3 regions of the Bradyrhizobium prioriisuperbiae genome follow, and region 3 is predicted to be linked to each of the others. Evidence: riboswitches for the same ligand, from Rfam matches in the RefSeq annotation. Region 3 holds a riboswitch; each other region holds the start of a gene.
What was found. Region 3 has a riboswitch for cobalamin ahead of RS897_RS40950 (TonB-dependent receptor). Riboswitches for the same ligand answer to the same signal wherever they lie in the genome.
Positions count from the first base shown of each region.

Region 1: linked by a shared signal. The riboswitch ahead of RS897_RS14005 (TonB-dependent receptor) and the one ahead of RS897_RS40950 (TonB-dependent receptor) in region 3 are both predicted to bind cobalamin.
Region 2: linked by a shared signal. The riboswitch ahead of RS897_RS13945 (DUF1636 domain-containing protein) and the one ahead of RS897_RS40950 (TonB-dependent receptor) in region 3 are both predicted to bind cobalamin.

Region 1 covers NZ_CP135921.1:2,970,742-2,980,280, forward strand. The annotation lists gene RS897_RS13990 (ABC transporter ATP-binding protein) at 1-662, opposite strand, end outside; gene RS897_RS13995 (FecCD family ABC transporter permease) at 674-1,669, opposite strand; gene RS897_RS14000 (TonB-dependent receptor) at 1,711-2,031, opposite strand; gene RS897_RS14005 (TonB-dependent receptor) at 2,217-4,310, opposite strand; cobalamin riboswitch at 4,424-4,616, opposite strand; gene RS897_RS14010 (Lrp/AsnC family transcriptional regulator) at 5,473-5,955, opposite strand; gene hppD (4-hydroxyphenylpyruvate dioxygenase) at 6,074-7,198, shown strand; gene RS897_RS14020 (DUF938 domain-containing protein) at 7,311-7,913, opposite strand; gene RS897_RS14025 (FAD binding domain-containing protein) at 7,955-8,755, opposite strand; gene RS897_RS14030 (xanthine dehydrogenase family protein molybdopterin-binding subunit) at 8,767-9,539, opposite strand, start outside.
Region 2 covers NZ_CP135921.1:2,954,453-2,963,991, forward strand. The annotation lists gene RS897_RS13910 (xanthine dehydrogenase family protein molybdopterin-binding subunit) at 1-462, opposite strand, end outside; gene RS897_RS13915 ((2Fe-2S)-binding protein) at 455-949, opposite strand; gene RS897_RS13920 (hypothetical protein) at 986-1,705, opposite strand; gene RS897_RS13925 (winged helix-turn-helix transcriptional regulator) at 1,947-2,438, shown strand; gene cobT (nicotinate-nucleotide--dimethylbenzimidazole phosphoribosyltransferase) at 2,451-3,467, opposite strand; gene cobS (adenosylcobinamide-GDP ribazoletransferase) at 3,576-4,334, shown strand; gene RS897_RS13940 (histidine phosphatase family protein) at 4,336-4,914, shown strand; cobalamin riboswitch at 5,055-5,235, shown strand; gene RS897_RS13945 (DUF1636 domain-containing protein) at 5,342-5,794, shown strand; gene cobU (bifunctional adenosylcobinamide kinase/adenosylcobinamide-phosphate guanylyltransferase) at 5,791-6,324, shown strand; gene cobW (cobalamin biosynthesis protein CobW) at 6,344-7,360, shown strand; gene cobN (cobaltochelatase subunit CobN) at 7,379-9,539, shown strand, end outside.
Region 3 covers NZ_CP135921.1:8,816,527-8,826,065, reverse strand. The annotation lists gene RS897_RS40985 (MarR family winged helix-turn-helix transcriptional regulator) at 1-69, opposite strand, end outside; gene RS897_RS40980 (IclR family transcriptional regulator) at 164-931, opposite strand; gene RS897_RS40975 (nuclear transport factor 2 family protein) at 1,096-1,692, shown strand; gene RS897_RS40970 (MFS transporter) at 1,798-3,165, shown strand; gene RS897_RS40965 (hypothetical protein) at 3,220-3,444, shown strand; gene RS897_RS40960 (hypothetical protein) at 3,441-3,629, shown strand; gene RS897_RS40955 (PepSY domain-containing protein) at 3,730-5,178, opposite strand; gene RS897_RS40950 (TonB-dependent receptor) at 5,183-7,462, opposite strand; cobalamin riboswitch at 7,569-7,774, opposite strand; gene RS897_RS40945 (CbtA family protein) at 7,836-8,579, opposite strand; gene RS897_RS40940 (CbtB domain-containing protein) at 8,589-8,771, opposite strand; gene RS897_RS40935 (hypothetical protein) at 8,829-9,086, opposite strand; gene RS897_RS40930 (GntR family transcriptional regulator) at 9,307-9,539, shown strand, end outside.

The DNA of each region.
Region 1 (9,539 bases), 3.2 Mb from region 3:
TTGTCGAGCACCAGCACCTGATCGGCAAATCGCGCGGCAAGGCCGAGGTCGTGGGTCACCACCACAACCAGTCGGCCGGCGCCGGCGGCGACATGCAGGCCGTTCATCACATCAAGCTGATAACGCGGGTCGAGTGAGGCGATCGGCTCGTCGGCAAGGATCACCGGTGCTTCCACGGCAAGCACGCGCGCCAACGCGACGCGGCTGCGCTCGCCGCCGGAGAGTTCAGTGACGCGGCGATTGCTGAACCTGACGATATCGGCTGCCTGCATGGCGCGATCGACCGCGGCGGCGTCGATCGCGTTCAGGCGCGCCGGATCGGTGGCGCCATGCGGGTAGCGTCCCAGCGCCACCACGTCGCGCACCGGCAGCGGCCAGTGCACGGTATGGCCCTGCGGCAGATAGGCGAAGCGCCTGGCACGCTCGCGGATCGTGAGCGTCGCCACGTCGATGCCGTCGAGATGCACGCTGCCGTGCGTCATGTCGTGGAGGGGAAGCAGCCGTGCCAAAGCGCGCAGCAGTGTGGTCTTGCCGGCGCCGTTCGGGCCCACCAGCGCGATCAGGCCCTGCCGCGGCAGCGCGAACGAGATGCCGCTCAGCACCTGCCTGCCGGCCAGCGATACCTGGATGTTGTCAGCGACCAGAAATGCGCTCTCGCTCATGCCAAGCCTGCTCATGCCAGGCCTCCACCGAGGGAACGCCGCTCGCGCACGATCAGATAGAGGAAAAACGGCACGCCGATGATCGAGGTGAGAACACCGACCTTGATGTCGGTCGTCGAGGGAATTAGGCGCACCGCAATGTCAGCCGCCAGCAGAAGGCAAGCGCCGGCGAGCGCGCTTGGCACCAAGAGGCGAGCGGGATCATGGCCGACCAGCGGCCGCACCAGATGCGGCGCTACGAGGCCGATGAAGGCAATGATGCCGGTGACGGCAACCGCGCCGCCGGCGCCGAGCGCGACACCGGCGATGGTCACGATCCGCACCCGCGCCACATCGACGCCGAGGCTCTGCGCGGCTTCTTCACCGAGGCTGAGCACGCGAAAGGCATGGCGCTGGCTCATCAGGATCGCGCCTCCCGCCAGGATGAACGGCAGCGCCAACATGACATGGCGGAAGCTGCGGTCTTCCAGCGAGCCGAGCAGCCAGAATGCGATTTCCAGCGCCGCGAACGGATTGGGCGACAGGTTCATCACCAGCGATGTCATCGCGCCGGCCAGGCTCGACAGCGCAAGCCCAGCCAGGATCAGCAACAGCAGCCCGGCATTGCGGCCCGCGATCACCAGCAGCGCGAACACCGAGACGAAGGCCGCCGCCGTTCCTGCCACCGGCAGCACATACGAACGCACATCGGCGAGGCCGAGCGCGATCATCAGCACCGCGCCGAATGCCGCCGACTGCGGTGCGCCGAACAGCGACGGTGAGGCCAGCGGGTTGCGCAGCAGCCCCTGCAGCGCGGCGCCCGCCATGCCGAGAATGCCGCCGATGGCGAAAGCAAGAATAGCGCGGGGCAGCCGGATTTCACGCACAATGATCTGGTGCACGTCACTGCCGGAACCGAACAGCGCGCTGACCACGGTCGGCGGCGAGAGTTTTACCGGTCCCACCCCGAGCGAGACGATCATCAGCGCCGCGGCGAGGCTCGCCAGCGCCAGGATGGCCGTCGGCATGGATAGGCGCGCAGAAGCAGAATCTGATGTCACATCCGATGTCACCATGTGGCGCTGACGCCTCCGTAGGGCGCCGGCCCGGTGGTGCCGAAGTTCAGCGCCTCCTGGTTCTGCGCATTGAAGATGTTTTCGCCCCGGGCGTAAACCTTCCAGGTCGGGTCGATCTTGTATTCGGTGTAGAGGTCGATCCGGGTGTAAGGATCGAGCGGGCTGGTCTCATTGTTGCCGCTGTAGCGTTTCGAGACGTAAGTGATGCGAGGTTCGATCATCCATTGATCCGTCGGCGCCAGCGTCGATCCCGGATGGGTGGTCTGCAGCGTGGCGCCGCCGACCACGCTGATGGCGCTGCCGGTAAAACCCATAAGCCCTCTCTTCGCAGACCCGCCGTCGTTCTCACCGCATTCCCGTTTCACCTCCCGAACCGGGAGGCACCGATGACGGCGGCACCGAACCACAAAGGACCGCCGCAAGCAACAAAGCACGCGTGGCGGATCAATGATGCCGGATTTGAAAGCGCTTTTCGCGTCAGTGTGGTTAGTGATTCGAATCAGAACCTCGCGCCGGCCTTGACCATGTAGGTCCTGCCGGGCAGCGGGTAGGCATTGAAGCGGCCTGGCGTGAAAGTGCTGGCGACCGCATAGTCATAGTACAACGCATTGAACATGTTGTTCGCGCTCACTGACCAGAAGAACCGGTCGTACTCGCCGCTCAGTTTGACGTCGACAGTCGCATTGGCTGGAATGAACGATTGAGTGTTGGCTTGATCGTTGTCCATGCGGCGGCGGCTCCAATAGCGGACCGTCGCGTCGACCACGACATATTTCTCCCAGACGTTCCAGGTGACGCCGGCGTTGGCGGTAAAGCGCGACACCAGCGGCACATCGTTGCCTGTATACGCTCCCTCGCGGAAGACTGCGCGGGTGTAAGCGAGGCCGCCGCGCAGCAGCACGCTATCGCTCGCTCGAAGCGACGCCATGGTTTCGCTGCCGTACCGACGCGTCGGGTCAAGGTTGCGGTTGAAAAAATTCACTGGATCGAACTGGATCTCGTTGGTCAGATCCATGGTGTAGACGCTCGACTGCGCTTCGAATCTGCCGGCCTTCACGCGAAATCCGCCTTCGATGTCATGCGAGGTCTGGGTTTTCAGCGTGAAATCACGAGGAGCGGCGTTGAAATTCGCATCGAACAGCGGCCCGGCCGCGACGCGTTCGTCGACATTGGGGGTGCGGAATGCGCTGGCGGCGCGACCGAAGACCGAGAAGGTTTCATTGAAGCGATGCTCCAGGCCGATATGCAGGGCGTGATTGGTTTCACTGTCATCGAGCGGCGCGGCCTGCGTTTCGCCGAAGTAGTTCGGGGCGGCCGGATCGAGGCGGTCTCTTGCCGTGACGCTGGTGCGCTGAACGCGGCCGCCGTAGGAGATGTCGGTCGACGACAGAATTCCCACCGTTTGCTGCCAGTAGGCGGCGAGGGTCTGTTGCGACAGGTCATAGACGTGAACGGGTGGAGCGCCCTTGAACGCGGGCCGGTCGGAGTGGTAGGTCGCGTCGTAATAATCGATGCCGGTGAGGATATTCGAGGGTAATCCGAAAATTGGATTCTTGATGCTCAGCCGGGGCGTGATCGACCATGTGGTGAGTGTGGAATCGACGTAACTGAAGTTGAAGCTTTGCAGCGGAACATTGCCGAAAAAGCCGGCCTGCTGTTGCTTGTTGCGAACCCCGCCGTCGACGATCAACTCGCCGCCGTCCCAAAGTGTCTTGGTGAAGCCTGTCGTGGCGTTGGCACCCTGCTTGTCGCCATAGTCGAACGGCGTATTTGTACCCCTGCGGTTGGTGAGAAGCTGATTAAGTCCGATGGATGGATCGACCGTTCTCGGCCCGGGGAATCCTAAATGCTGCTTGTCGCCGGACAGTGTCAGGAAGGTGGTGAAATCCGGTGTGGCATAGCGGACGTCTCCGATGCCGTTGACCTGATTGCTGGCGTTGTTCGCCCGGTAGCCGTCAGATGTGAACATGCTCCCGTACACCGATGACGACCATGGGCCTTGGGTGACAGCGGCGGACAGCGAGCCGATACGCTGGTTGAAGGAGCCCGTGCCGCCTTCGATCCGCATCGCAACAGGCGGACCGGCCTTGACCTTGGTAACGATGTTGATGACGCCACCGACCGCGTTGTCGCCGTAGAGCACCGCGCCGCTGTTGCCGCGGGTGATTTCGATCCGCTCGATAGAGTCGCGCGGAATGGTCGACAGGTCGACGCCGGCCTGATCGAGGTCATTCACGCGGCGGCCATTGATCAGCACGAGGGTGTTGGCGGTGGCGACAGCACCAAATCCCCGCAGGTCAATGGAGGTGCCGACGCCGTTGGCGCCTCCATACAAGGTCTGGACCTGCACGCCGGGCACCTGCGCGATGATGTCCGGCACGGATTGAGCGGGTGAGCGGGCGATATCGTCGGCCGTGATTACGGATGTTGATGCCCCGACAATGCCGTTCGACAGCCGGCTCGCGGTCACGGTGATGGGCGCCAACTCCTGGATCTGCTGCGCCTGCGCGACCGGTCCATTCAAAACGATTGGCGCGACAAGGCAGCTCGACGCCAGCAATTGGCGCCAACGAGAATGAAGTACGGTGAACATGATACGCAACCTCGGTTGACGTCAGTGGCACGTCACAGCAACCGAAGGGCCGCACTCGGGGGGGACTCCCCTCATAAAGCCAAATGTCTGTACTCCCCGACCGACATCGTCGCGTGTGACCACTTCTGACGGCAGGTCTCCTGGCTCGCGGGTCAACGCCTGCTATCGCCTTCCCGGGACGAGTATCCCAGTGGCTGAAGATAGAAGGCTCGTCGCTTACAGTTGCGGGGGCAGCTGCGGCATCGGAAAACTCCTCACCGCATTCCCTTTTGATCCCGATTGGGAACCGTCAACGCAACGTTAGGATTTGGCCGGCTTTGGCGTCAATAGCGGCAGCGGGAAGGAGTAGTCGTGGCGACAGAGTGTTGCGCGTTTGTCTCAGAACGCAACGGTCGCGGACGCGCAGTTAACTTCTGGAACGGCATCGGAACGAAAGCAGCCCGAATCGGCCGAATCGCCGGTTACGACGATGTCGCATGCTCGATCTAGCGAGTGAGCATGTATCAGACACAAGATGGCGCCTCGACAATACTGGGATGGGCGTGCTTGGGCCCGCAAACGTTAATTGTGCTGGCTTGCGAGGTGCGGGCTCAACGGAAGATCGCTGCTGCGACCGGACACGTGGTGCAGTGATCGCATAGCCGATGCCATAGGCCTGTCCCGGAACGCAACGCGTGATCGTCGCGCCATTAACATAGAGAACGGTCCTGGAACGAAGCGGGCCCGAATCGGCCGAATCGCTTTTGGTGACCATATAGCGTGCTCGATCTAGCGAGCGAACAGCGTGCCAGACACAAGATGCGTTTCGACGAAGATTGGAATGAGCGTGTTTGCGGCTGCAAAACGTTAATTGGACTTGCCTACGAGGTGCGGGCTCAAGGGAAGAGATCGCAACGGTGACCGGGCGTGTGTTGCGCGGTCCTCGCGTCGCCGATGACCAGAAGGCTTGTGCCAGAACGCAACGGGCGAACGTCACGCCATTAATAGAGAGAACGGCACCGGAACGAAGGGAGCTCGAATCGGCCGAATCACTGTGGGCTCGATTCTACGTATGCTTGATCTAGCGATGAACCGTTTTCGCGGCACAAGATCAAGCGAGCCCGCGGTGCGAGACGATGGACTCGCGGCGGGCAAACGTTAACGCGTTTCGCGGAAGACGGCGTTAGTCCTTCAACGGCAACTTCCGCGTCGTCTTCAGGCAATCGAGCACGATCGACGAGCGCACATGCGCCACGCTTTCGTGGGGCATCAGCACGTTGTTGACGATGTCGGACAGGCTCTTGAGATCGCGCAGCGCGATCTTCAGCAGATAGTCGGCGTCACCGGTGAGCGCATAGGCCTCTTGGATGGCGTCCACCCGTCGCACCAAGTCGCGAAAACGTTTGGCATTGTTGGGCGAGTGGGTCGCCAGCGTGATGTGCACCACCGCGATGACGTTGAAGCCCAGCGCCTCGCTGGAGAGATCGGCATGGTAGCCCTGGATGATCTTGTCCTCCTCCAGCCGGGTGCGGCGGCGGGAGCATTGCGAGGCCGACAGTCCGGCGATATCGGCAAGCTCCTGGTTGGTCAGGCGGCCGTCCTCCTGCAGGGCGGCAAGGATCTTCAGATCGAAAGCATCGACCGCGGTTGCGGATGTCAAACTCATGCATGAAATCCAGACTTAGCGCACGAATCGTGCGTATTTTTGGGAAACCCACCTCATTATGCATGAACATTGCGCCAAAAATCAGGGATGATGCAGGAAGCAATCAGGGAGAATTTCCATGGGTCCGTTTCCGCACGATGCGCCCCCCGCCGTCATTTCAGAGCACAATCCGATGGGCACCGACGGCTTCGAGTTCGTCGAATATGCCCATCCGGATCCCGTGCAGCTTCATGCCCTGTTCCGCCTGATGGGTTTCACGCCGGTCGCCCGGCACAAGACCAAGGCGATCACGGTCTATCGCCAGGGCGATGTCAATTATCTGGTCAACGAGCAGCCGGGCACTCACGGTCACGGTTTTGTTGCGGCGCACGGTCCCTGCGCGCCGTCGATGGCATTTCGGGTGGTCGATGCGCGTCAAGCCTATGAGCGGGCAATCTCGCTGGGCGCAGAGCCTGCTGATCTGTCGCCTGCGCAGAAGGCGCTCGACGTGCCCGCGATCAAGGGCATCGGTGGCAGCCTGCTGTATTTCGTCGATCGTTACGGCGCCAAGGGCTCTGCCTACGACCAGGAGTACGACTGGCTGGGCGCGGCGAACCCGCGGCCCGAAGGCGCCGGGCTGTTCTATCTCGATCATCTCACCCACAACGTGCATCGCGGCCGCATGGATGTGTGGACCGGCTTCTATGAGAAGCTGTTCAACTTCCGCCAGATCCGCTTCTTCGACATCGAGGGCCGGGCGTCGGGCCTGTTCTCGCGGGCGCTGACCAGCCCCGACGGCAAGATCCGGATTCCGATCAACGAGGACGCCGGCGACTCCGGCCAGATCGAGGAGTATCTGAACATCTATCACGGCGAAGGCATCCAGCACATCGCCTGCGGGGTGAAGGATATCTATCGCACCATCGAGCAATTGCGCGCCGATGGTCTGCCGTTCATGCCGGCGCCGCCCACAACCTATTTCGAACGCATCGACGAGCGGTTGCCCAAGCATGGCGAAGACGTGCTGCGGCTGCAAAAGAACGGCATCCTGATCGATGGCGAAGGCGTGGTCGATGGCGGCCACACCAAGGTGCTGCTGCAGATCTTCTCGGCGAATGCGATCGGCCCGATCTTCTTCGAATTCATCCAGCGCAAGGGCGACGATGGTTTCGGCGAAGGCAACTTCAAGGCCTTGTTCGAATCGATCGAGGAAGACCAGATCCGCCGCGGCGTGTTGTCGGTGGAGGGGAAGAGCGCGGCTTGAGGCGTCGCGAGGCCCATAGCCCGCATGAGCAACGCGATATGCGGGACCCCGATTGAGATCGTTCCCGGATGCCGCGCTTCGCGCTCATCCAGGCTACGGACGTCTCGCAACGTCACAGCTTCCGAAAGATCACGCTCAAATTATTCGCTGGCATTGCGACAACCTCCGGCGGTGAAAAGCCGTTTATTGCCGCCAGCGCGGCGACATCCTCCAGCACCCGCAAGCCCCACGCTGGATTACGGCTGCGCAGGCTCTGATCGAAGGCCTCGTTGCTGGGCGCGGTCGGCACGTCACTGCGACGATACGGGCCATAGAGATAGAGCGGGCCGCCGGTCGGTAGGATCGTGGCGGCGGCGCGTATCAGCCCTTCGGTTGAGCGCCAGGGCGAGATGTGGATCATGTTGATGCAGATGACGGCAGCTGCACTCTTGACCGGCCAGCTTGTTTCAGCGGCATCGAGCTGCAGTGGTCGTTCGATATTGTCCAGGCCAGCCTTAGCAACCCATGCCGCAATGCTGCGCAGCGCGGCGGCGTCGGGATCGGACGGCTGAAACGTCAGGTTCGGCAAGTGTTGGGCGAAGTGCGCCACATGCTCGCCGCTGCCACTGGCGATTTCGAGCACCGTGCCGCGTTCAGGCAGCACCGTGCGCAGCACATCAAGGATCGGGTCGCGATTGCGGAGTGTCGCTGATGCAAAAAGGCGGTCATCTGTCATGACCGCCAATCTGCAATTCCAGAAGTCGGAAGTCGAGGGGGCTATCCCGCCTCCGCCACCGCCCGCTGAGCCATCACCCTGATCAAATTGGCGCGATAGGTCGCGCTTCCGTGGAAGTCGTCCATCAGTCCGCTGGCCGATATTGCTACGTTGTCGATGGCGGCTGCCGACCAGTTCGCTTTCAAAGCGGCTTCGATCGCTGGCACTCGCATCACGCCCTCCTGCGATGCGCCGGTGGCCGCGACACGGACATCGCCGGCCTTGGTTTTCGCAACGAACACGCCGGTGAGCGCGAAGCGCGACGCCGGGTGGCGGAACTTGGAGTAGGCCGCCTTGGCCGGAATCGGGAAGGTTACGGCGGTGATGATCTCGCCGTCCTCGAGGGCCGTGGTGAACAGGCCCTTGAAGAAGTCGTCAGCCTTGATGCTGCGCTTGTTGGTCTTGACCGTGGCGTCGAGCGCCACCAGCGCGGCAGGGAAATCCGCGGCCGGATCGTTGTTGGCGATCGAGCCGCCGATGGTGCCGCGGTAACGCACCGCCGGGTCGCCGAGCACCGAAGTGAGGTGCGCGATGGCCGGGATGGTCTTGCTGACCGTCGCATCGGTCATGATGTCGTAATAGGTGGTGGCGGCCTTGATGGTCAGGGTGTCGGCTGACGCCTCGACACCGACCAGATCCTTGATCCGCGCCAGGTCGATGACGTCGGACGGGGCAGCGAGCCGTTGTTTCATCACCGGCAGCAGGGTCTGGCCGCCGGCGAGATACTTTGCGTCGCTGCCCTTGCCGAACAGCGCCACGGCTTCGTCGATACTGGAGGCGCGATGATATGTGGTCTCGTACATGATCGTGCTCCTTACTCTGCGGCCTGTTGCTGATGAACGGCGTGCCAGACCCGGTCGGGCGTGGCCGGCATCTCCAGCGCGTTATTGCCGATGGCGTCGGTGATGGCGTTGATGACGGCGGCGGATGAGCCGATCGCGCCGGCCTCGCCGCAGCCCTTGATGCCGAGCGGATTGCCCGGACATAGCGTGGTGGTGTGCGACAGATTGAACGACGGCAGATCGTCGGCGCGCGGCATCGAATAGTCCATGAATGACGCGGTCAGCAGCTGGCCGCTCTTGTCATAGACGACGCCCTCCAGCAGGGCCTGGCCGATGCCCTGGGCCAAACCGCCATGAACCTGGCCTTCGACGATCATCGGATTGATCAGGCGTCCGAAATCGTCGGCGGCGACGAAGTTGATGAAGCTGGTCTTGCCGGTGCCGGGATCGACCTCGAGTTCGCAGATATAGGCGCCCGCCGGGAACGTGAAGTTGGTCGGGTCGTAGAAGGCGCCTTCCTTCAGGCCGGGCTCCATGCCGTCAGGCAGGTTGTGGGCGGTGTAGGCGGCCAGCGCCACCATCGGCAGTGCCAGCGCCTTGTCGGTGCCCGCGATCTTGAACTGGCCCTCTTCGATGACGATGTCGTCCTCGGATGCTTCCAGCTGATGCGCCGCGATCTTTTTGGCCTTGGCTTCGACCTTCTCCATCGCCTTCACGATCGCCGAGAGACCGACTGCACCGGAGCGCGAGCCGTAGGTGCCCATGCCGAATTGCACCTTGTCGGTGTCGCCGTGGATGATCGAGA
Region 2 (9,539 bases), 3.2 Mb from region 3:
CAGTTGCGGAGCGCCGTCGCGGATTGCGGCATCTTCATCGACGACGGCAGGCAGTGCTTCGTAGTCGACATCGATCAGGCCGATCGCGTCATAGGCCTGGGCCTGGGTGTCGGCCACCACCAGCGCGACGCATTCCCCGACAAAACGCACACGATCGATCGCGACCACGGGGCGATCGGGCACCTTGGTGCCGGGCAGGATCCAGTTCGGGACGATCGATCCGAGCTTGCCGGCGAGGTCGGTACCGGACAGCGCCAGATGCACGCCAGGCGAGGCCTGGGCTGCGGTGAGGTCGACATGCCTGATGATGGCATGGGCGTGCGGCGAGCGCAGGATCGCCAGATGCAGCATCCCCGGCAGTTTGATGTCGTCGACATAACGGCCCTTGCCGGTGACCAGCTTGAAATCTTCCCGTCGCCGCAATGGCTGGCCGATATAGGGAGGCCGTGCTGCTTCAGTCATGGTGAGCCTCCGTTGCCAGCGATTCCACCGCACGCACGATGTTGTGGTAGCCGGTGCAGCGGCAGATGTTGCCGGTAAGGTGATGACGGATCTCGCTCTCGCTTGGGCTCGGATGATCCCTGAGCAACTGGCGCACGCTCATGATCATGCCCGGGGTGCAGAAGCCGCACTGCAGGGCATGATGTTCATGGAAAGCGGCCTGGATCGGATGCAGCGCGCCGCCCTTTGGCGCAACACCTTCAATGGTGGTGATCGATGCGCCGTCAGCCATCACCGCCAGCACGGTGCAGGACTTCACCGCCTGGCCGTCGATCTCGACCGTGCAGGCGCCGCATTGCGAGGTATCGCAGCCGATGTGGGTTCCGGTCAGGCCGAGGTCGTCGCGGATTAGATGCACCAACAGCCTGCGCGGCTCCACCGCAGCGGTCTTGCGCGCGCCGTTGATGGCGATGGTGACGGTATGAAGCGTGTTATCGGCTTCGATCATGTGGCCCTCCCTTTGGCTACCGCTTGCGGCGTTTTCTTAAGAAAGCCGGATATCGGCGATATCGATGGCGACTGCGGTGAGGCTGGGATCGGCTGTGCCGTCCGGGTTTCGGCGATAGGCCCGCCGTTTGGTCGCGATCTTGATGCCGTCGAAATCCCTGTAGTCGGTCATGACGTGGGCGGTCAGGAGATTGCCGACCACGACGGCGCTGTAATCCATCCGGCTGATCAGGTTGTCCGGGCCGACATGGAAAATCTGTTCGGGGCCGTGGGTTGCGATGGAATCCGGGAAGGTGACTTTGAGTCGACGGTGTGTCTCGCCATTGCTGCTCAGCGGGTCGATTTCCTCGGCTTTGATTCCCGGCAGCAGGAATAGAAACGGCGTCGTGAGATAGTTCCAGATCGCGTAACCGCTGAAATAAGCGAGGTTCAGGTCATCCCACGGGGTGGCCGGCGTGTGATCTTTGAAAGCGGTCCGCGGGCTGCGCCGTTCCTCGAGATGACGCCCGTCGAGCGTCTCGATGACGGTGAGATCCGGCGTGCACACGCTGCGCCTGTCCGCTGCCGTGAACGGCCGATAGCTGGTCCACTGCTTGCGAGTCTCGATGGTGACGTGGACATCCTTCAAAACGTCTGCCCAGCCCTTTCGCGCCCACATCGCGCCGGTGATCGACATGTCGCCGTCGATGGTTGTCACCTTGGTCCAGCGCGCAATACCGCCGTGCGCCTCGATGACCTGATCCAGCAGGCTGCTCATGCCGTCTCCATCCCATCTGTCAGGATATTGCCGCTGCCGCGTTGGGCCGCGCAGGTCCAGCTTTCGCGCTGGACGGTTAGTAACTCTAATGATAAGAGTTATGGTAGCGCAAGCGATTTCTGCGAGGTTGGTTTGGTCCACACCCCCCGCAACGTTCTCGATGATTGGCGGGCCGAAATAGTCTAAAGGCTGATGTTGTTGGATCCCGCATCCGAGGGGATCAAGAGGAGGCCGGCCTTTCATGCGATCCAAAAGTTTCGAAGGCATGACGTGTTCGATCGCCGGTGCGCTGGAGACGATCGGCGATCGCTGGGCGATCCTGATCCTGCGCGACCTGTCGCTGGGACTGCGCCGTTATGAGGATCTGCGGCAGTCGACCGATGTCACCCATGCAACGCTGTCGGATCGGCTCAAGCACCTGGAAGAGAATGAGCTGGTCGAGCGGCGGCTCTACCAGACCAATCCGGAGCGGCATGAATACATCCTGACCCGCAAGGGCTGGGACACCATCCTGCTGACCCAGGCGCTGGCGCAGATTGGCGACAAGTGGGCAGTCGCGGGCGATGACGGGCCGCCGTTGAAGTTCGTCAATCGCAGGAGCGGTCGGCCGGTGAAGCTTGCGCTGGTGGATGAGAAGACCGGTGAACGCGTGAGAAGTTCGGATATCCAGCTGCAGGCGGGACCGGGCGCCGATGAACGAATCCACTGGCGCCTGACGTTTCAGAAAACCTGATGTCGATGTCGGCTATTCGCCGGCATCGGTAACGCCGGCTTCGGCGAACGTCGCCATTCCGGCGTGACACGCGGCGGCGGCGCGCAGCAGCAACACCGCGACAGCCGCGCCTGAGGCTTCGCCCAGCCGCATGCCGAGATCCAGCAGCGGATCGAGTTTCAGCTCGGCGAGCAACTGCCGGTGTCCCGCTTCCGCAGAGACGTGGCCAGCGTTGCAATGATCAAGCACTGCAGGGTTGAGACGCGCGAACGGCAGGACCGCCGCGGTGGCGACAAAGCCGTCGAGCAGAACCGGAATACGCTGCGCCCGTGCCGCCAGCACCGCGCCGGCCATGGCCGCGAGCTCGCGTCCGCCGAGCGCCGTGGCGACTGCGAGCGGATCGCCGAGACTAGCGCTATGGCACTTCAGCCCGGCATCGATGGCGGCGCGCTTGCGCGCGAGCCCCTCGTCGTCGACCCCGGTGCCGCGACCGACCCAGCGCTCGGATCCTCCGCCCAGCAGCGCGGTGCAGAGCGCGGCTGCCACCGTGGTGTTGGCGATGCCCATCTCGCCGACCACCAGCAGGTCACAGTCGAGCGGCACCGTGTCATAGCCGGTGTTGACCGCAGCCAGAAATTCAGCGTCCGACATTGCCGGCGCGCCGGTGAAATCCGCGGTCGGGTGGTCGAGGTCGAGCGGCGTCACATGAAGCTCGGCGTTAGCGAGTTTCGCCAGCTGGTTGATTGCGGCGCCGCCGGCGGCGAAGTTCGCCACCATCTGGTGGGTGACCTCCTGCGGATAGGCCGAGACGCGCTGCGCGGCGATGCCATGATTGCCGGCGAAGACCACAATCTTCACCCGGTCGAGGCGCGGGATGTCGCGACCCTGCCAGGTTGCAAGCCATGTCGCCAGCTGTTCCAGCCGGCCCAGGCTGCCCGGCGGTTTGGTCAGCACACTCTGCCGTTCAGCGGCGACGGTTGCCGCCTGTACGTTGCCATGGGCAAGGTCGTGGCAGAACGTGTGGATATCGTTGCTTGTTTCGAAGCGCATGAAAAACCTGCATAGCGTTTTCCGATCCAGCCGGATCGGACATACGCGTCAAATTCCAAGTTGAAGCATTTTCCGGCAAGGTGCTGGAAAATCGCCCCGAGATCGGCGATGTCTCATAACATGAAAGACTGGCTCGATGATCTGCGTCTCGCCATCATGTTCCTGACGCGGCTGCCCATTCCGCATTCGGATGGCGTTGTCAACTTCCAGCGCGCGATGCGGGTGTTTCCGTTGGTTGCGGCGGGGATCGGTCTGGTCATGGGTCTGGTTCAGCTTGGCCTTCTCAGACTCGGCCTGCCGGCGCTGGCTGCGGCAGCGCTGACCCTCGGCGCCAGCGCGCTGCTGACAGGAGCCCTGCATGAGGATGGCCTCGGCGATACGGCGGATGGTTTTGGCGGTGGCCGCGACACCGCGGCGAAACTCGAAATCATGCGCGACAGCCGGATCGGCACCTATGGGACGCTGGCGCTGATGGTCAGTTTCGCCGCCAAGCTGGCCGCGCTCGCGGCGCTGCCACCAGCCTTTGTCATTCCTGGCCTCGTCGCCACTCATGCGTTGGCGCGCAGCCCGCTGCCGGCGATGGCCGTGCTGCTGCCGCCGGCGCGCAGCGATGGCCTCAGCGTCACGGCGGGAACGCCCGATCAGGCTACGGCGATCACGGCTGCCGCGTTCGGGTTTGTCATCACGCTGATCTGTCTGCCGTGGAGCGCGGCCTTCGCGGCAATTGTGGCGACGATCCTTGCCGCAGCAGGCATGGGATGGCTGGCGCGCCGGCATGTCGGCGGTTACACCGGTGATGTGCTGGGCGGCACGGAGCAGGTCTGCGAAACGCTGATCCTGCTGCTGTTGGCCGCACGGTTGTCCTGAGATGAGCAGCATCGCGCGGTTCTGGCTGATCAGACATGCGACGGTCGATGGACCGCGTGGCGTGATCCATGCGCCGGAGGCACCGGCGGATACCAGTGACGTAGCCGCCTTTGCGGCTCTGAGAAACGTGCTTCCGCTGGCGCCGGCCTTCTGCAGTCCGGCACGCCGCACCCGGGAGACCGCGATCGCACTCGGCCTCGACCCCACGATCGCGCCAGCGTTTCGTGAGCAGGATTTCGGTGCCTGGACCGGCCGCCGTCATGATGATCTCGCTGCGGAGATGGGCGATGCCTATCGGGCGTTCTGGGATGCGTCCGCGAGCAACCGGCCGCCGGGCGGTGAGAGTTTTGTCGACCAGATCGCGCGGGTCAGGAATGGCCTGCAGGAATTGCCCGACGGAGATGTGATTCTTGTGGTGCATTCCGGCACGGTGCGAGCCGCGCTGGCGATCGCGCTGGATATCACTCCGGATAATGCCTTGCGCTTTGTCATAGATCCGTTGTCGTTGACCCGAATCGACCGGCTTGACACCGGCTGGCGCATTGTCGCGGTGAACCGTCATGCGTCGGCGCGCGGTTGACCCCGGGCACCCCGGCGGATACCGTCCCGCTCGATGGTCCTTCCACGAGCGCGTTTTTAAGCGAAGTGGGGACCGGTTCGCGTGAAGAAAACGCGCTCTAATATAATTAGAGCGAATTCGAGCGCAAAACCGGTGTCCACTTTTGCTGAATTCGCTCTACGAAGGTGAAAAGGGAAGCCGGTGCGAGCCTGTCTCAAACCCGGCGCTGCCCCCGCAACTGTAAGCGACGAGCCTGTGCCGAAGCCACTGGGAGGTCCCGGGAAGGCGGCGATCAGGCAGCGACCCGCCAGCCAGGAGACCTGCCATCACGAACTGTGCTTTGGCGGCGTTGGGGCGGGGTGCACCTGACGGGAGCGTTGACCGATGGCTTGCGCCATCGCGCGATCCGACAAAGCTCGCGGCCTTAAGGCCTGAATTTGAGCTTGTGATGGATCGTCCCGACCCGGACCCAGGCACCACTGTTTGTTTCGCGCCCGATGAGCCCGCGGTGCTGCGTGATGACGTCGTCGTCAGCGTCTGCACCACCTGCCGCGCCGCCGGTTCCAAGGAGCCCGCGACCGAAGGGCCGGCGCTGCTGGATGCGCTGAAGCAGACATTCGGAGACAATCGGCAGGCCCGCGTGCGCGCTGTGCAGTGTCTCAGCGTATGCAAGCGGCCGGTGACGGTCGCGGTGACCAGCAGCGACGGCTACACTTTCCTGTTCGGCGATCTGGATGTCGAACGCGGCGTGCCGGCACTGGCGGATTTCGTCGAATCCTATCGTGTGTCCAACCACGGGCTGGTTCCCTGGCGCGCGCGCGCCGAAGTTTTGCGCAAGGGCATGGTGGCGCGCGTCCCGCCGCCGGGCTGGTCACCCGAAAATGGCGAGCCGCCGAAATGACGGCTTTGGTGACCACGCTGGTGCTCGGCGGCGCACGTTCGGGAAAATCGTCTTTCGCGGAAAAGCTGATCACGGACAGCGGCCTGTCGAAAATCTATCTCGCGACCGCAACCGCCGACGATGACGAGATGCGCGAGCGCATCGAACGGCATCGCGCGCAACGTGGCGAGGGCTGGCGCACCATTGAAGCGCCGCTCGATCTGGTGGAAACGCTGGCGCGGGAAGGTCGCGATGGCGTGGTGCTGGTGGATTGCCTAACGCTGTGGCTCTCCAACCTGATGCATGCCGGCCGCGATGCCGCGCGGGAATCGCAGCGGCTTGCCACCTGGCTGACGGTATCGCCCGGCCCGGTCGTGCTGGTATCGAATGAAGTCGGCCTTGGCCTCGTTCCCGAAACGCCGCTCGGCCGCAGCTTTCGCGATGCACAGGGCCGGCTCAATCAAATCATTGCTGCGGCGGTACCCGACGTTGCTTTTGTCGCCGCCGGATTGCCGCTCTGGCTCAAATGCTCATCGTCCTCGACGACCTGATACTGGAGATGTCTGCCACATGACCACCCGTGTTCCCGTGACCGTGCTGACCGGCTTCCTTGGCGCCGGCAAGACCACGCTGCTGCGCTCGCTGTTGACGCAGGCTGACGGCCGCCGCATCGCCGTGATTGTCAACGAGTTCGGCGATGCCGGCTTCGATGGCGGCCTTGTGGAAGAGTGCGCGGCCAAGGCCTGCGCCCCCGGCGATATCGTCGAGCTCACCAATGGCTGCATCTGCTGCACGGTGGCGGACGATTTCATTCCGACCATGGACAAATTGCTGTCCCGCGATCGGCCGCTCGACGCCATTGTCATCGAAACCTCCGGACTCGCGCTGCCGCAGCCGTTGCTGAAGGCGTTTGCCTGGCCGGATGTGCGTACCCGCGCCACCGTCGACGGCGTGGTGACCGTGGTCGATGCCCTGGCGCTGGCTGAGGGACGTGTGACGCTTGATGAAGCGGCGCTGGCCGATCAGCGCGCCGCGGATCCGTCGCTTGATCATGACGACCCGATCGAGGAGGTGTTCGAGGACCAGCTCGCCTGCGCCGATCTCGTGGTGTTGTCGAAGAGTGATCTGGTCGATCCGGCGGCGCTTGGCGATATCGAGACGCGGCTTGCGGCGACACTTCGCCCGGGCGTGCGGCTGGTGCGTTCGGGCGGCACGCTGCCGCCGCATGTCCTGGTAGGATTGAACGCCACGGCCGAGGACGATCTCGCGGGCCGCGCCGGACATCATGGCGAGGAAGAAGAGCACGACCATGACGATTTCGACAGCATTGTCGTGATTCCGTCCGCTACCGACAGCGTGGAGACCATGCGCGCGCGCGTCACCCAGGCGCTCGGTCTCGACGGCGTGCTGCGGGTCAAGGGCCATGCCCGGGTCACCGATAAATCCGCGCCGGCCGTGGTGCAGGCGGTCGGCAGCCGTGTCGATATTTCGTTCGCCCGGCCCGATGTCAAACAGGCCGAACATCTGGTCGTGATCGGCCTGAAGGGATTTGACAGCGATGCGGTGCGCCGCGCACTTGTGGGATGAGGATCGTCTGCGACAACGATGCATCTGAAGCTCGATACCAGCGGGGCCATTGACGACGGCGATCTCGCGCGCGATCTCGGTCAGGAGACCGCCGATATCGTGGTGCTGTCGGCCGCCGACAGCGAGCTTGCGGCGTTCGGTGCGGCGGCGACGAAGCTTCCGCCGGGCTTTCCGTCGATCGCATTGACCAACCTGCTTGCGCTTGGTCATCCAGCGTCGGTCGATGCCTATGTCGAGCGGACATTGAGCTCTGCCAAGATCGTGGTGCTGCGCATGCTGGGCGGAGAGAGCTACTGGCCGCACGGCGTCGAAAGCCTGCGTGCCGATGCGCTGCGTCGCGGTGCGCTGTTTGCTTGTGTTCCCGGCGAGTTGACCTGGAACCAGCACCTGGCGGCGCGCGGCACGCTCGATGCTGCGGCCACCCAGCAGCTGTGGCGCTATTGCAGCGAAGGCGGCGTCGAGAATGCCGAACTGGCGCTGCGTTTCGCAGCGCATTTGATCGGGCGGGCTGATGAGCCGCCGGCGCCACGGCCGATGCCGGCCGCCGGCTTCTGGCCGCACGACGTCACGCATGCGGATCGCCCCAATGTGGCAGTGATTTTTTATCGCGCGCTTGTCGCCGGCGCTGATACGGCGCCGATTACAGCGTTATGCGAAGCGCTGGACGCGTTGGGGTTCAATCCGATCGGCCTTTATGTCACCAGCCTGAAAGACGAGCGCTCAGCAGCCTTCCTCCGTGCGGCGCTGGCGGCGCATCCGCCCGATGTCATCATCAATGCCACCGCATTTGCCACCGCGACCGCCCAGGACGACACCGGCGTGCTCGCGGCGTTCGACTGCCCGGTGCTGCAGGTCGCGCTGGCGGGATCCTCGTTTGCGAACTGGCAGGCCTCATCACGCGGGCTGACGCCGCGCGATCTGGCCATGCATGTGGTGCTGCCGGAGGTCGACGGGCGTATCTTTGCCCATGCGATCGCGTTCAAGCAGCCCGGAGGCACGGTCGATGGCGTGTTCGCGCCGACGGTGCTGCGTGCCGTGCCCGACCGGATCGCGGCGACGGCGGAACTTGCGGCGCGATGGATCACGTTGCGGCGAGCGAGCGCTGGCGATCGCCGTATCGCACTGGTGCTGGCCAATTATCCGAACCGCGACGGCCGGCTCGCTAACGGCGTCGGCCTCGACACGCCGGAAAGCCTGATTGAGATTCTGCGTGCCATGAAGGAGGCCGGCTACGACATCGAGTCGGCGCCAGGCGACAATGCATCCATGATGCAGCTGCTACAGTCCGGTCCGACCAACGATCTGTCCGATCGCGCCGAACGCCGCGGTGGCGTGACGTGGCCGGTCGCCGATTATGAGCGTGCACTGGCGACGCTGCCGGACAGCCTCCGCCAAGCGGTCGAACGGCGCTGGGGACCGCCGCGGCAGGATCCGCATCTGAGCGGCGACGCCTTCCATCTCGGCCTGCATCGTTTCGGCCAGATCGTGGTCGGGATCCAGCCGGCACGGGGCTACAACATCGATCCGAAGAGCAGCTATCACGATCCGGATCTGATGCCGCCGCATCACTATCTGGCGTTCTATCTGTGGCTGCGCCACGCGTTCGGCGCCCATGCGGTGGCGCATCTGGGCAAGCACGGCAATCTGGAATGGCTGCCAGGCAAGAGCACCGGCCTGTCAACCGAGTGTGCGCCGGACGCGATCCTCGGCCCGCTGCCGCATCTCTATCCCTTCATCGTCAACGATCCGGGTGAAGGCATCCAGGCCAAGCGGCGCACGGCCGCGGTCATCATCGATCACCTGACGCCGCCGATGACCCGCGCCGAGCTGCACGATGACCTCGCGCGGATGGAAACCCTGGTCGACGAATACGCGCTGGCCGCCGATCTCGATCCAAAACGCGCCAACGCCATCGCCGACGATATCTTATCCCTTGCGCGGGCGCAGCGGCTCGATGCGGATGTCGGTGTCGTCAACGATACGCCGGTGACCGAAGCGCTGCGCGCCATCGATGCGCATCTCTGCGATCTCAAGGAAATGCAGATTCGCGACGGGCTTCACATCTTCGGCCGTACGCCTGCGGGCCCGCGCTGCGACGACCTGCTGGTTTCGATTGCACGGCTGCCACGGTCCGAGACGATGTCGGAAGACGCCTCGCTGCATCGGGCGCTGGCACTCG
Region 3 (9,539 bases):
TCCGATTTTGACGCCAGCGCGATTGAGCAGATAGGGGAGAAAGTTCGCAAGATCAAAAATATCTGTCATGGCAACCATCGCGCGATGTAGTTTTCAGTAGCTCGGAAAGCACAACGCTAGCAAGCGGATCTACCTTGACTGACGGAGCGGTGGCTGTCGGTCGTCACGTCCGTGACGCGAGCATCTGGCCGAGCGCCGCGGCCACGATGGCGAGCTGGCGGCGGAAGACGGCTTCCCGCTCGTCGTTGAACCGGACCGTGGGGACGGCGAGGTTCAGCGCACCGAAAAAGCGGCCGTTATGCTCGACTGCGGTGGCCATGCCGGTGATGCCGGGCGTGAACTCCTCGCGCGAGTGGGCGAAACCGGTTTGCCGGACGATCGCGAGATCTTCGCGCAGCCCTCGTTTGGATGTGATGGTCTGCGGCGTAACCGCTTCGAACTTCAGGTCCTTGAGATAGGCATCGAACTCGCCGGGCGACATGCGTGACAGCGTGATCTTGCCGCTGGAAACCGCATAGAGCGGCGCACGCTCCCCAACCTTCATGGTGTAGGCCAGCGCCTGGCTGCTGGTGGTGGAGGCGATGGTTTCGACCGTGTTGCCGTCCCCGACATAGAATCCGGCTGTTTCGTTCAATTCGTTGGTCAGCTGCTTGAGGAACGGCGCGACCAGCGTCGCCAGCGGTGGCCCCGAGATTTTCTTCGCCAGCTGGCGCACGTGATCGCCGACCCGGTAGCGGTCGGTCACGGAATCTTGTTCGAGGTAGCCGCGCCCCAGCAGGTTGTTCAGCAAATGAAACAGGCTGCTGCGCGGAATGCGTAAATCCACCAGCATTTGTGAGAACGACGGCGGCTCGGCCGCGTCCGCAACGTATTCGAGAATGTCGAACGCGCGGTCCGCAGACTTGACAGATGAGGTGGGGTCAAGTTTCATAAGAACTACCAGTTTTCATACTAAAACCTATCCCAACAACGCGTGCTTGTCGAGAGGTTTCTTCAGAGGCCGCGCGGTCGGGTTGAACGGGGCAGGTATTCCATCGATGCGGCGTTGAAGCGCGAGCTTTGAACTGCCGGCAGCGACAAAGAGAGGAAACACATATGAACGACTCGCATCTGCTGGATCGGCTTGCGATCCGCGACCTCGTCGAGAACTGGGCGGTGTGGCGCGACGCTGGTGACTGGGAGCGCTTCGCCACGGTGTGGCATGAGGACGGCTGGATGTCGGCCACCTGGTTTCAGGGCTCGGCAACGGACTTCATTCGCGTTACCCAGGAGGGCTGGGCCAAGGGTGTCAGTATCCTGCATTTCCTTGGTGGCACCAGCATCGATCTCACCGACACCAGGGCCATCGCGCAAACCAAGATGACCATCTCCCAGCGTGGGCCGGTCCATGGCATCGAATGCGATGTGGTCTGCACCGGCCGGTTCTACGATTTCCTCGAGAAGCGCAGCGGCAAATGGGGGCTGGTGCGCCGCCAGCCGATTTATGAAAAGGATCGCATCGATCCGGTCGATCCCGCGGCTGTGCTCAAACTCGACCAGGACAAGCTCGCGCAATATCCGGTCGGCTATCGGCATCTCGCTTACATCCAGGAAGAGATCGGTTATCGCGTCAAGCGCGACATGCCGGGGCTCAGGAACGCCGAAGTCGAGACGCTGTACGCAGAAGGACGGGCGTGGCTCGCGCCGGCCTGACGGACGCCGTCGCCGATCTCATTCATCCGCTAATTCATGATCCGACCCGGGGCCTCAACCCCGGGCGATCGATCGCCGCTGTCCGCGGCCAACCGAGGATACGCCATGCCTGCCGTTCAATCCGCCACGCTCGATGTCCAGCACTTCATCGATGAGCGTCCGGTCTCGCCGTTCCAATGGCTGACGCTCGCGCTCTGCTTCCTGGTGGCGTTCCTCGACGGCTTCGACACCGCGGCCGTCGGCTTTGTGGCACCGGCGCTGAGCAAGGCGTGGCAATTACCGCCGCCGGATCTCAAGCAGCTGCTCACCGTCGGCTTCTTCGGGCTCGCGGTCGGCGCGCTGGTGGCTGGCCCCCTGGCCGATCGTGTCGGCCGCAAATGGGTGCTGATCGCTGCGCTGGCCTTCTTCGGCGTGTTCAGCCTGGTTTCGGCGGTGGCCACCGGCCTCACCGAACTCACCGTGCTTCGTTTCCTCACCGGCATCGGCCTCGGCGCGGCCATGCCGAACGCGACCACGCTCACCGCCGAATATTGCCCGGCTCGCCGGCGCTCACTGCTGATCACGCTGATGTTCTCCGGATTCACCCTGGGTTCGGCGGGCGGCGGCTTTGTCGCCGCGGCAATGATCCCGCATTTCGGCTGGCCGAGCGTGTTCGTCACCGGCGGCGTCGCACCGCTGCTGCTGGCACTGGTGCTCGCCGTCGCGCTGCCGGAATCGATCCAGTATCTGGTTGCCCGCGGCACCGGCCGGCGTGACGCGATCGCGACGATCGTGCGGCGCATCGATCCGTCCCTGCGGATCGGCGACAATACCCGCTTCGTCAACGGTGGAGCCCGGACCAGCGAGCGTCCGTCGCTTGGTGTGTTGTTCGACAACGGCCTCGGTTTCGGCACTATCGCAGTCTGGGTCACCTTCTTCATGGGCCTGATTGTCATTTATCTCCTGACCAGCTGGCTGCCGACCCTGATCACATCGGCTGGCCTTCCCATCGAGCAGGCGGTGGTGATCGGCGCCATGTTTCAGCTCGGCGGCACCATCGGCGCGCTGGTCGTCAGCTGGTGCATGGATCGCACCAACGCGCATGTGTCGATCGCGGTGTCCTATCTGCTCGGGGCCGTGATGCTGGTCGTGATCGCGCAGGTCTCGGCCAATCTCGTGGTCCTCAGCGCCGCGGTGTTCATGGCGGGCTTCTTTATGAGCGGATCGCAGACCTCGATGTCACCGCTGGCGGCGGGTTTCTATCCGACCGTCGGTCGCGCCACCGGCGTGAGCTGGATGCTTGGCATCGGCCGCTTCGGCGCCATCCTCGGTGCGTTCATGGGCGGCATCCTGCTCAGCTTGGGCTGGGGTTTCCAGCTCATCATCGGCGTCCTGGCGGTGCCGGCGACGATCGCAGCGCTCGCGGTGCTGCTGAAGATGCGTCATTATCATGCCTCGATATCTGCGGAGCCGGTGCTGCGAGCTGCCGATTGACGGTTTCAGCGGGCGAGATGAGAGTGGTTCCCGTTGCGGTGGGAGTGACGGCGCATGGCGTTCGCAATCAAGGCCGAGATTGACGATCCACGGGCGAAGGCGTTTGTATTCATCGCGCAAAAGACCATGTATGGGGGCAAGGATATCTCGGAAGGCGACACGATTTTTGTGTTCGCCAGCGAGAATGAGGGTGGGCAGGGCCTCATCGCGCGCGGCTTGTCACATCAGTGGAAGCGGTCACGAAGAAACGCGGCGTTATCAGGCAGACGCCGCGCGTGAGCGTCTCCATCAAACGCACCGCGCTTGCAAAACGGCCACTGGGACGCGCCGACCTCAAGCCTCTCACCGACTGGGGCGATGGCCGGCCCGGCACCGAACTCAATTTCAAATTCTATCGCCAGGCGACCAACAAGATCGTCGGTATCTCGGATGATGCGGCGACGTTCCTCGGAAAATTCTTTTGACGCGTAGCCCGGGTGAGCGTAGCGAGACCCGGGATCACCGCGAGGACCGTCCCGCATTTCGCTTTCGCTCATGCGGGCTACGACGGCCGTGTCGTGGTCGCTAACGCACCAGATGCCGCCAGCCGATCACGATACCGCTGACCGACGTGATCAGCCCGATCAGCGACAGCAGCCACACCACCGCATCCCAAGCTGGGCGATATTGCAGCAGCAAAGCAAAATCGAGGCTGTGCAGCGCGTTGAACAGCCAGCGATAGGTCCGGCGGCTGTCATCGGTGCGGCCGAGGATGTCTCCGGTCCGTGGATCGATGTGGAACCAGGTGTGAGCGTCATCGTCGAAGCCAACTCGTAACGCCGGGAAGAGACGAGCCTGATGATGCGAATACCAGTAGGCGTCGGGTTGCGTGAGTCGCTGGCGCAGGTTGATCACGGCCTCTGGAAGCAACCGTTTCGCCGTGTCGACGATCTCATCGTCGGAGAGCGATATCGCGGCGCCCGTGACCGGATCGGCGACGGTCCGGCGGCTGTCGCCATCGGTCAGCACCATCAACGGTCGGCCACCGAGCCAGACAAATCGTGCTTCCACTGCACCGGGTCGTGGTCTGGATTGAAAGTTCGCAACAATGTGCGGCGTCTCGTTGCCGGCATAGCGCACCAAAGCGTCGCGCGGCGTGGCGCGTCCGGAAAAGGACTCGCCGGGATTGACCGACAGCCAGCCGCTGAACATCCAGGTCAGCAGGAAGATGCCGCCGATCAGCCCGGCGATGTGATGCCAGGCCATCCAGCCGCGATAGGGCGTCACCGCGCCGCCGGCATAGCGGCGGCGCAGCCGCATTCGCAGGATGCCGATCCAGAAGCCGGTCACCGCCGCCACCATGCAGGTCCCGGAGACCCAGAGCACCACCTGCCGCCAGGCGGCGCCGTCCTTGCGCAGCACGGTGGGATAGATCCAGTGCGGGATCGATCCCAGCCAGTTCCACACCCGCTCGGTCCGCGTGGTGTCGAGCGCGATCTCGCCGGTGCGCGACGAGACATAGAGTTGTGTTCCCTCACGGTTGCCGAGCGCGATCAGATAGAGCGGCCGCAGCGGGTCATAACGTGCGGTCACGGACCACTGGTCGCGCTCGACCGTCTCCACCATTTGTGGAGCTATCGCGCCGGGATGAAATCGCGCTACGGCAAGGGCGCGTTCCGGCGCGATGCTGTCGATCACCTGGCCATCGACCGCCGACACGGTCTTGCGCACGCCGTCCCAGCCCAGCAACCGATAGACCGGCGTGTCATTGAGCATGGCGAGGCGAAGATCGCGGGGGTAGGTCTTGAGCCCCGCGACCGCCATCGCCCGATCCGGCGTCACCTGCACCTTGTCCCAGGCGATCGGCGGCAACGCCGCCCAGCGCTCGCTGTCGGTGAGGCCGGGGAACGCCACGTACATCATCACGACGCCGGAGACGAACCACATCGCGAACAACAGGCAGGTGCCGATGCCGATCCAGCGGTGGGTGATGTACAGCCACCGCCGGGCCTGTCGGATCAGCCTGCGCCGCATCGTCTCAGAACTTCACATTGACGGAGAGCTCCGCCGTGCGCGGCATGCCGAGCATCCACTGATCGGTATTGCCCGACGTCACATAGACCTTGTCGAATAGATTGTAGAGACGCAGCGCCACCGTGGTGTTGGCATCGGGCTTCCAGCGCAGGCCCGCATTGACAACGGCGTAGCTGGGGATGGCGAGCGTGTTGGCGCTGTCTGCATAGGTCTTGCCGACAATCTGCACGCCGCCGTTGACCGACCAGTTCGGTGCGAAGTCCCATGTCGCCCAGATATTCGACAACTGCTGCGGAACGTTGGTCGGAACGTTGCCGGCATAATTGACCAGCACGCCGCCGACCGACTGGGGATTGTCGTCATACTTCGCGCGCAACAGCGCCAGGTTGGCGTCGAGCCGCCAGCCGTAGTCCAGCACCAGGCCGAGCGAGGCCTCGATGCCGCGCGACGATTGCTGTCCAATCTGCTGAACTTTGTTCGGACTGATCGGATCGGCAGCGAGCAGGTTGTTCTTGACGATCTCATAGCCGGCCAGCGTCCACTCGCCACGCCCGTTCCAGAACGACTGTTTGACGCCGACCTCGATCTGTTTGCCGGTGGTCAGAGTGAAGTTCTTCTGCGCAGCGCTCGTCGTGATCAGGGTGCCGACCGGATCGGTGCCGACGGTGTATTGGCCGTAGAACGCGAGATCCTTGATCGGGGTGTAGACCACGCCGGTCCGCCAGCTCGTGCCCGACAGCGCGGTCTCGAAGCTGTTTGCCGGATTGCGGTAGTCGGTGCGGTTGATGGTTGGCTGATCGAAGTTCACCCCGCTGATCACCGTGAGCTGATCGGACAGCGTCAGCCGGTCCTCTGCGAACACCGAATACTGGTTAGTGACGGAACGGAAGCCGAGAGCGGTTGGGCTGGTGGTGTCGAAGAATGATCCTGGATTGAAACTATAGAGATCGACCGACGACGCACCGGCATAGGGCGAGTTGTTGGTGTGAGTGAAGGCAATCCGGTTGACGTCGAAGCCGACCACGGTTTCGTTCTTGAAGCCGAACAGGTGGCCGCGGATGGTGGCATCCATTCGGTTGCCGACCTGGGTCTGATCGTGCAGGATCTCGATATAGTCACTGCGATCGATCTTCCCGGTGGCTGGATTGAATGAATAAGATTCGATATCGCGCCAGTGCCGGCGGGTGGTCAGGGTGTACATCGTGTTGCGCACCGTGACGCTGTCGTTGACATCCCACTCGGTCTTGAACTGGGTCCAGTTGTCCTGATAGCGGATGCGGCTGTCGAGTGCATTGTAGTTCTTGAACCGTAGTGAGTCGTCCAACGTGCCGTTGATCAGCGGCGCACCGAAATAGCGCGACGGCCTGCGGTCGGCGTAGTCGTTGGAGAAGGTGAAGGCGAGGTTGTCCGCCGCCTGCAGCCGCACCGCGGCGGAGATCGCGAGGTTCGAGGTCTTGTCGCGGTCGACCCAGCCGTCGGACATATTGCCGGTGGCGGCCAGGCGATAGCTGACGTTGGGGCTGATCGGGCCGCCGCTGTCCACCGACAGTCGCCGCGTCAGATTGGTGTCCAGCGACAGCTCGGCTTCGTTGCGCTGGACATCGAGCGGCTTCTTCGGGACCACGTTGATGACGCCGCCGATCGCGCCCTGGCCATACAGCACCGACGCCGGGCCGCGCAGCACGTCGATGCGTTCTGCCGACCAGGTGTCGTATGGGAAGGTGATGGTGCCGGCCCCCGGATAGAAACGGGTGCCGTCATAAAGCGTCATCACCGAGTTGGCGCCCGAGAAGCCGCGAGAAGTGAAGGAGATACCGCCGTTACCCGGCTGCGGAGTCGCAGTAATGCCGGTGGCGTTCTGGGTCACCGCGTCGAGTACGTTGTGCTGGCCTCGCTCGCTGATGGTCTGCGCGCTGATACTCTCGACGCTGGCCGGCGTTTGCAGTGGCGTCAGGTTGAGCCGGCTGCCAGTCGCGGTGCGTTGCGTCAGGTCGAGCGCCGGCTTGGCCGCGGCTGCTTGTAGTGACGTCGTGGGGGGAGAGGTGCCGCCGGCTGAACGGGCCGCCTGCCGCGAAGCGACGGCAGCGGCACGCCCGCGTGTGTTGCTGGCCCGCGCCGGCTTGTTGCGGGCGGCGGGTGCCGGAGAGATCTCGATCGGGTCGAGCGAGCCGGGCCGCGTGGCGGTCTGACTCCGGCCGTCTGATGGCATCAGCATGGAAGATAAGGTGAGGGAGCACAGCAGGCCGGCGCTTCGTCTCAGCGCGGCATAGGAACGCGGGATCATCAGGCAACTCGCGGTTACGTGGCACGTCACCGCGAACGCAGTCTCCCCGTCACCTTTCCGGCAACGGTTCGGCTCCCACCAGGACGCCCCCGCCCGATGTGCTCGCGTGTGACCACGACTGACGGCAGGTCTCCTGGCTCACGGGTCATTCGCTTTCGTCGCCTTCCCGAGCTTTTGCGGCCCAGTGGCATGTGACGATGGCTCGCCGTTTACAGTTGCGGGGACAGCTGCGGCATGAGGCCCGATATCAGGTCAGGCCCGCACCGCATTCCCATTTGATCCCCGAAGGGAACCGTCAAAATGACGATAGGTGGTCACTACCCGAGCGTCAACACGCTGAAAGTGTCATACACGGTTCGGTCGTGCGGGTTCGTTATGCCGCGGGAATTGTGACAGACGCCGGTGCTGAAAAGTATCGATAGGCCACGCTGGTTACGCTGCCGAGCAGGCTCCAGAACAGCAGGCTGGTGACCGTGGCGGCAACGACGAAGCGATGCGACAGGGTTTCCGGCACGATGCTGTGGGCATTCTCAACCTGTGGCGCGCCGATCGCATGCGGTAGGATCAGGAGCGCGATGCCGAGCACTGCGGCCCACGGCGCGCGCCGGAGAAACAGCAGGCCCAGTCCGCCGGCCGTTGCCGCCGCCGTCCCGACCCACCAGATCTGGCGCGCCAACAGCGGAGCCACCGGCATGCCCGGAAGTTCGGGCGGCAGGCCAAGACCGGGCGCGATCGTGAACACGGCAAAGCCGCTGAGCCCCCACAGCAAACCTTCATGCCATGTCACGACAAGGCCGCGCAGTGCGAAAACTCCCGCCAAAAGCAGCGCGAAACCGATCGCGGTCAGGATGTTGGCCGCGGCGGTATAGGAGTTGCGCTCCCAGCCGTTGCGCGGCTCCCACGCCTCAGTATGGTCGTGGCCGGCATGGTCGTGGTCGGCATGTCCGACAGTGACGGCTGGTTTGTTGGCGGAGGCCGCCGGCTTTTCCGCGGTCTTCTCGTAGGTTTCGCCCCTCAGGATCAGCGGCACGGTGCCGAACTGCTGCACCACCGTGATCAGCGCGCCGACAATGAACCCGGCGACCATGGCCGAAAAGACGATTGAACGAAAAATCACGTGACTGACTTAGTGGCAGGGGAAGGCGTTGGAATGCCGGACGTCATGGGCCGCGTTGTGCACCACGTCGATGTGGGAAAAGCCCACCATGCCGATCACGAACAGGCCGAGCGCCATCGCCATCACGGCCTGCAGCACCACGCTGGCGTCCTTGGTGGCAACGGGCAGGTGAGCGGTCTGGGATTGCTGCATGTCGGGCTCCTCAATTCACGGCACCGTTCTAATCGATGCCGGGCGTGCTCGCGACGATTATTTTTTCAGGGCACGTGCCACATCGCGGCTGGTGAGATGGAAGTTGACGCCTTCGGCCAGGTTCTTGCGGCTGATCTTGGCGGAGGCCGCGGCCTGAAACGCGGGCTCATGAGTCCTGAAATAAGCCAGGCAGTCGTTCGGTGCGGGGAGCGACCGCAGCAGGGTGCGGAAGGCATGCCGATGCACCATGCAGAAGCCATGCTGGCCGTCGGTCTCAAACATCAGGGCATCGATATCGTCGCGCCAGGTCGCCATTCGCACGCCAGAGTGAAATCGCCGGAGATCGTCATCGACCTCTGCGACAGGGCGGTCGCCAGATCAAGTCACCGACATCGCGCCGGGACATCGGAACCAGACCCGGCAAGGGGGTGATCCAGGTTGCCGGCGGGACAAGCCGCGATCTTGACATATATATAAAGTGAGGCATATCATTCGAATTCTGAGTTCGGAATTCCGAATTCAAAAATGGTGGCCCATGTTTCCGCTGGATCAAGCCCCGAACCTGATCGAACAGGTCTACGCCCGGATTCTCGAAGGGATTTCCGACCACACCCTGCCGCCGGGCCGGCGCATCCGGCAGAGCGAACTCGCCGAGCAACTCGGGGTGTCGCGTCAGCCGGTCAGCCACGCGCTGCATCTGCTGCATCGCCAGGGGCTGGTGGCTGAAAGCGGCCGCAAGGGCTTTGAAGTCACCCGACTCGATCCCGT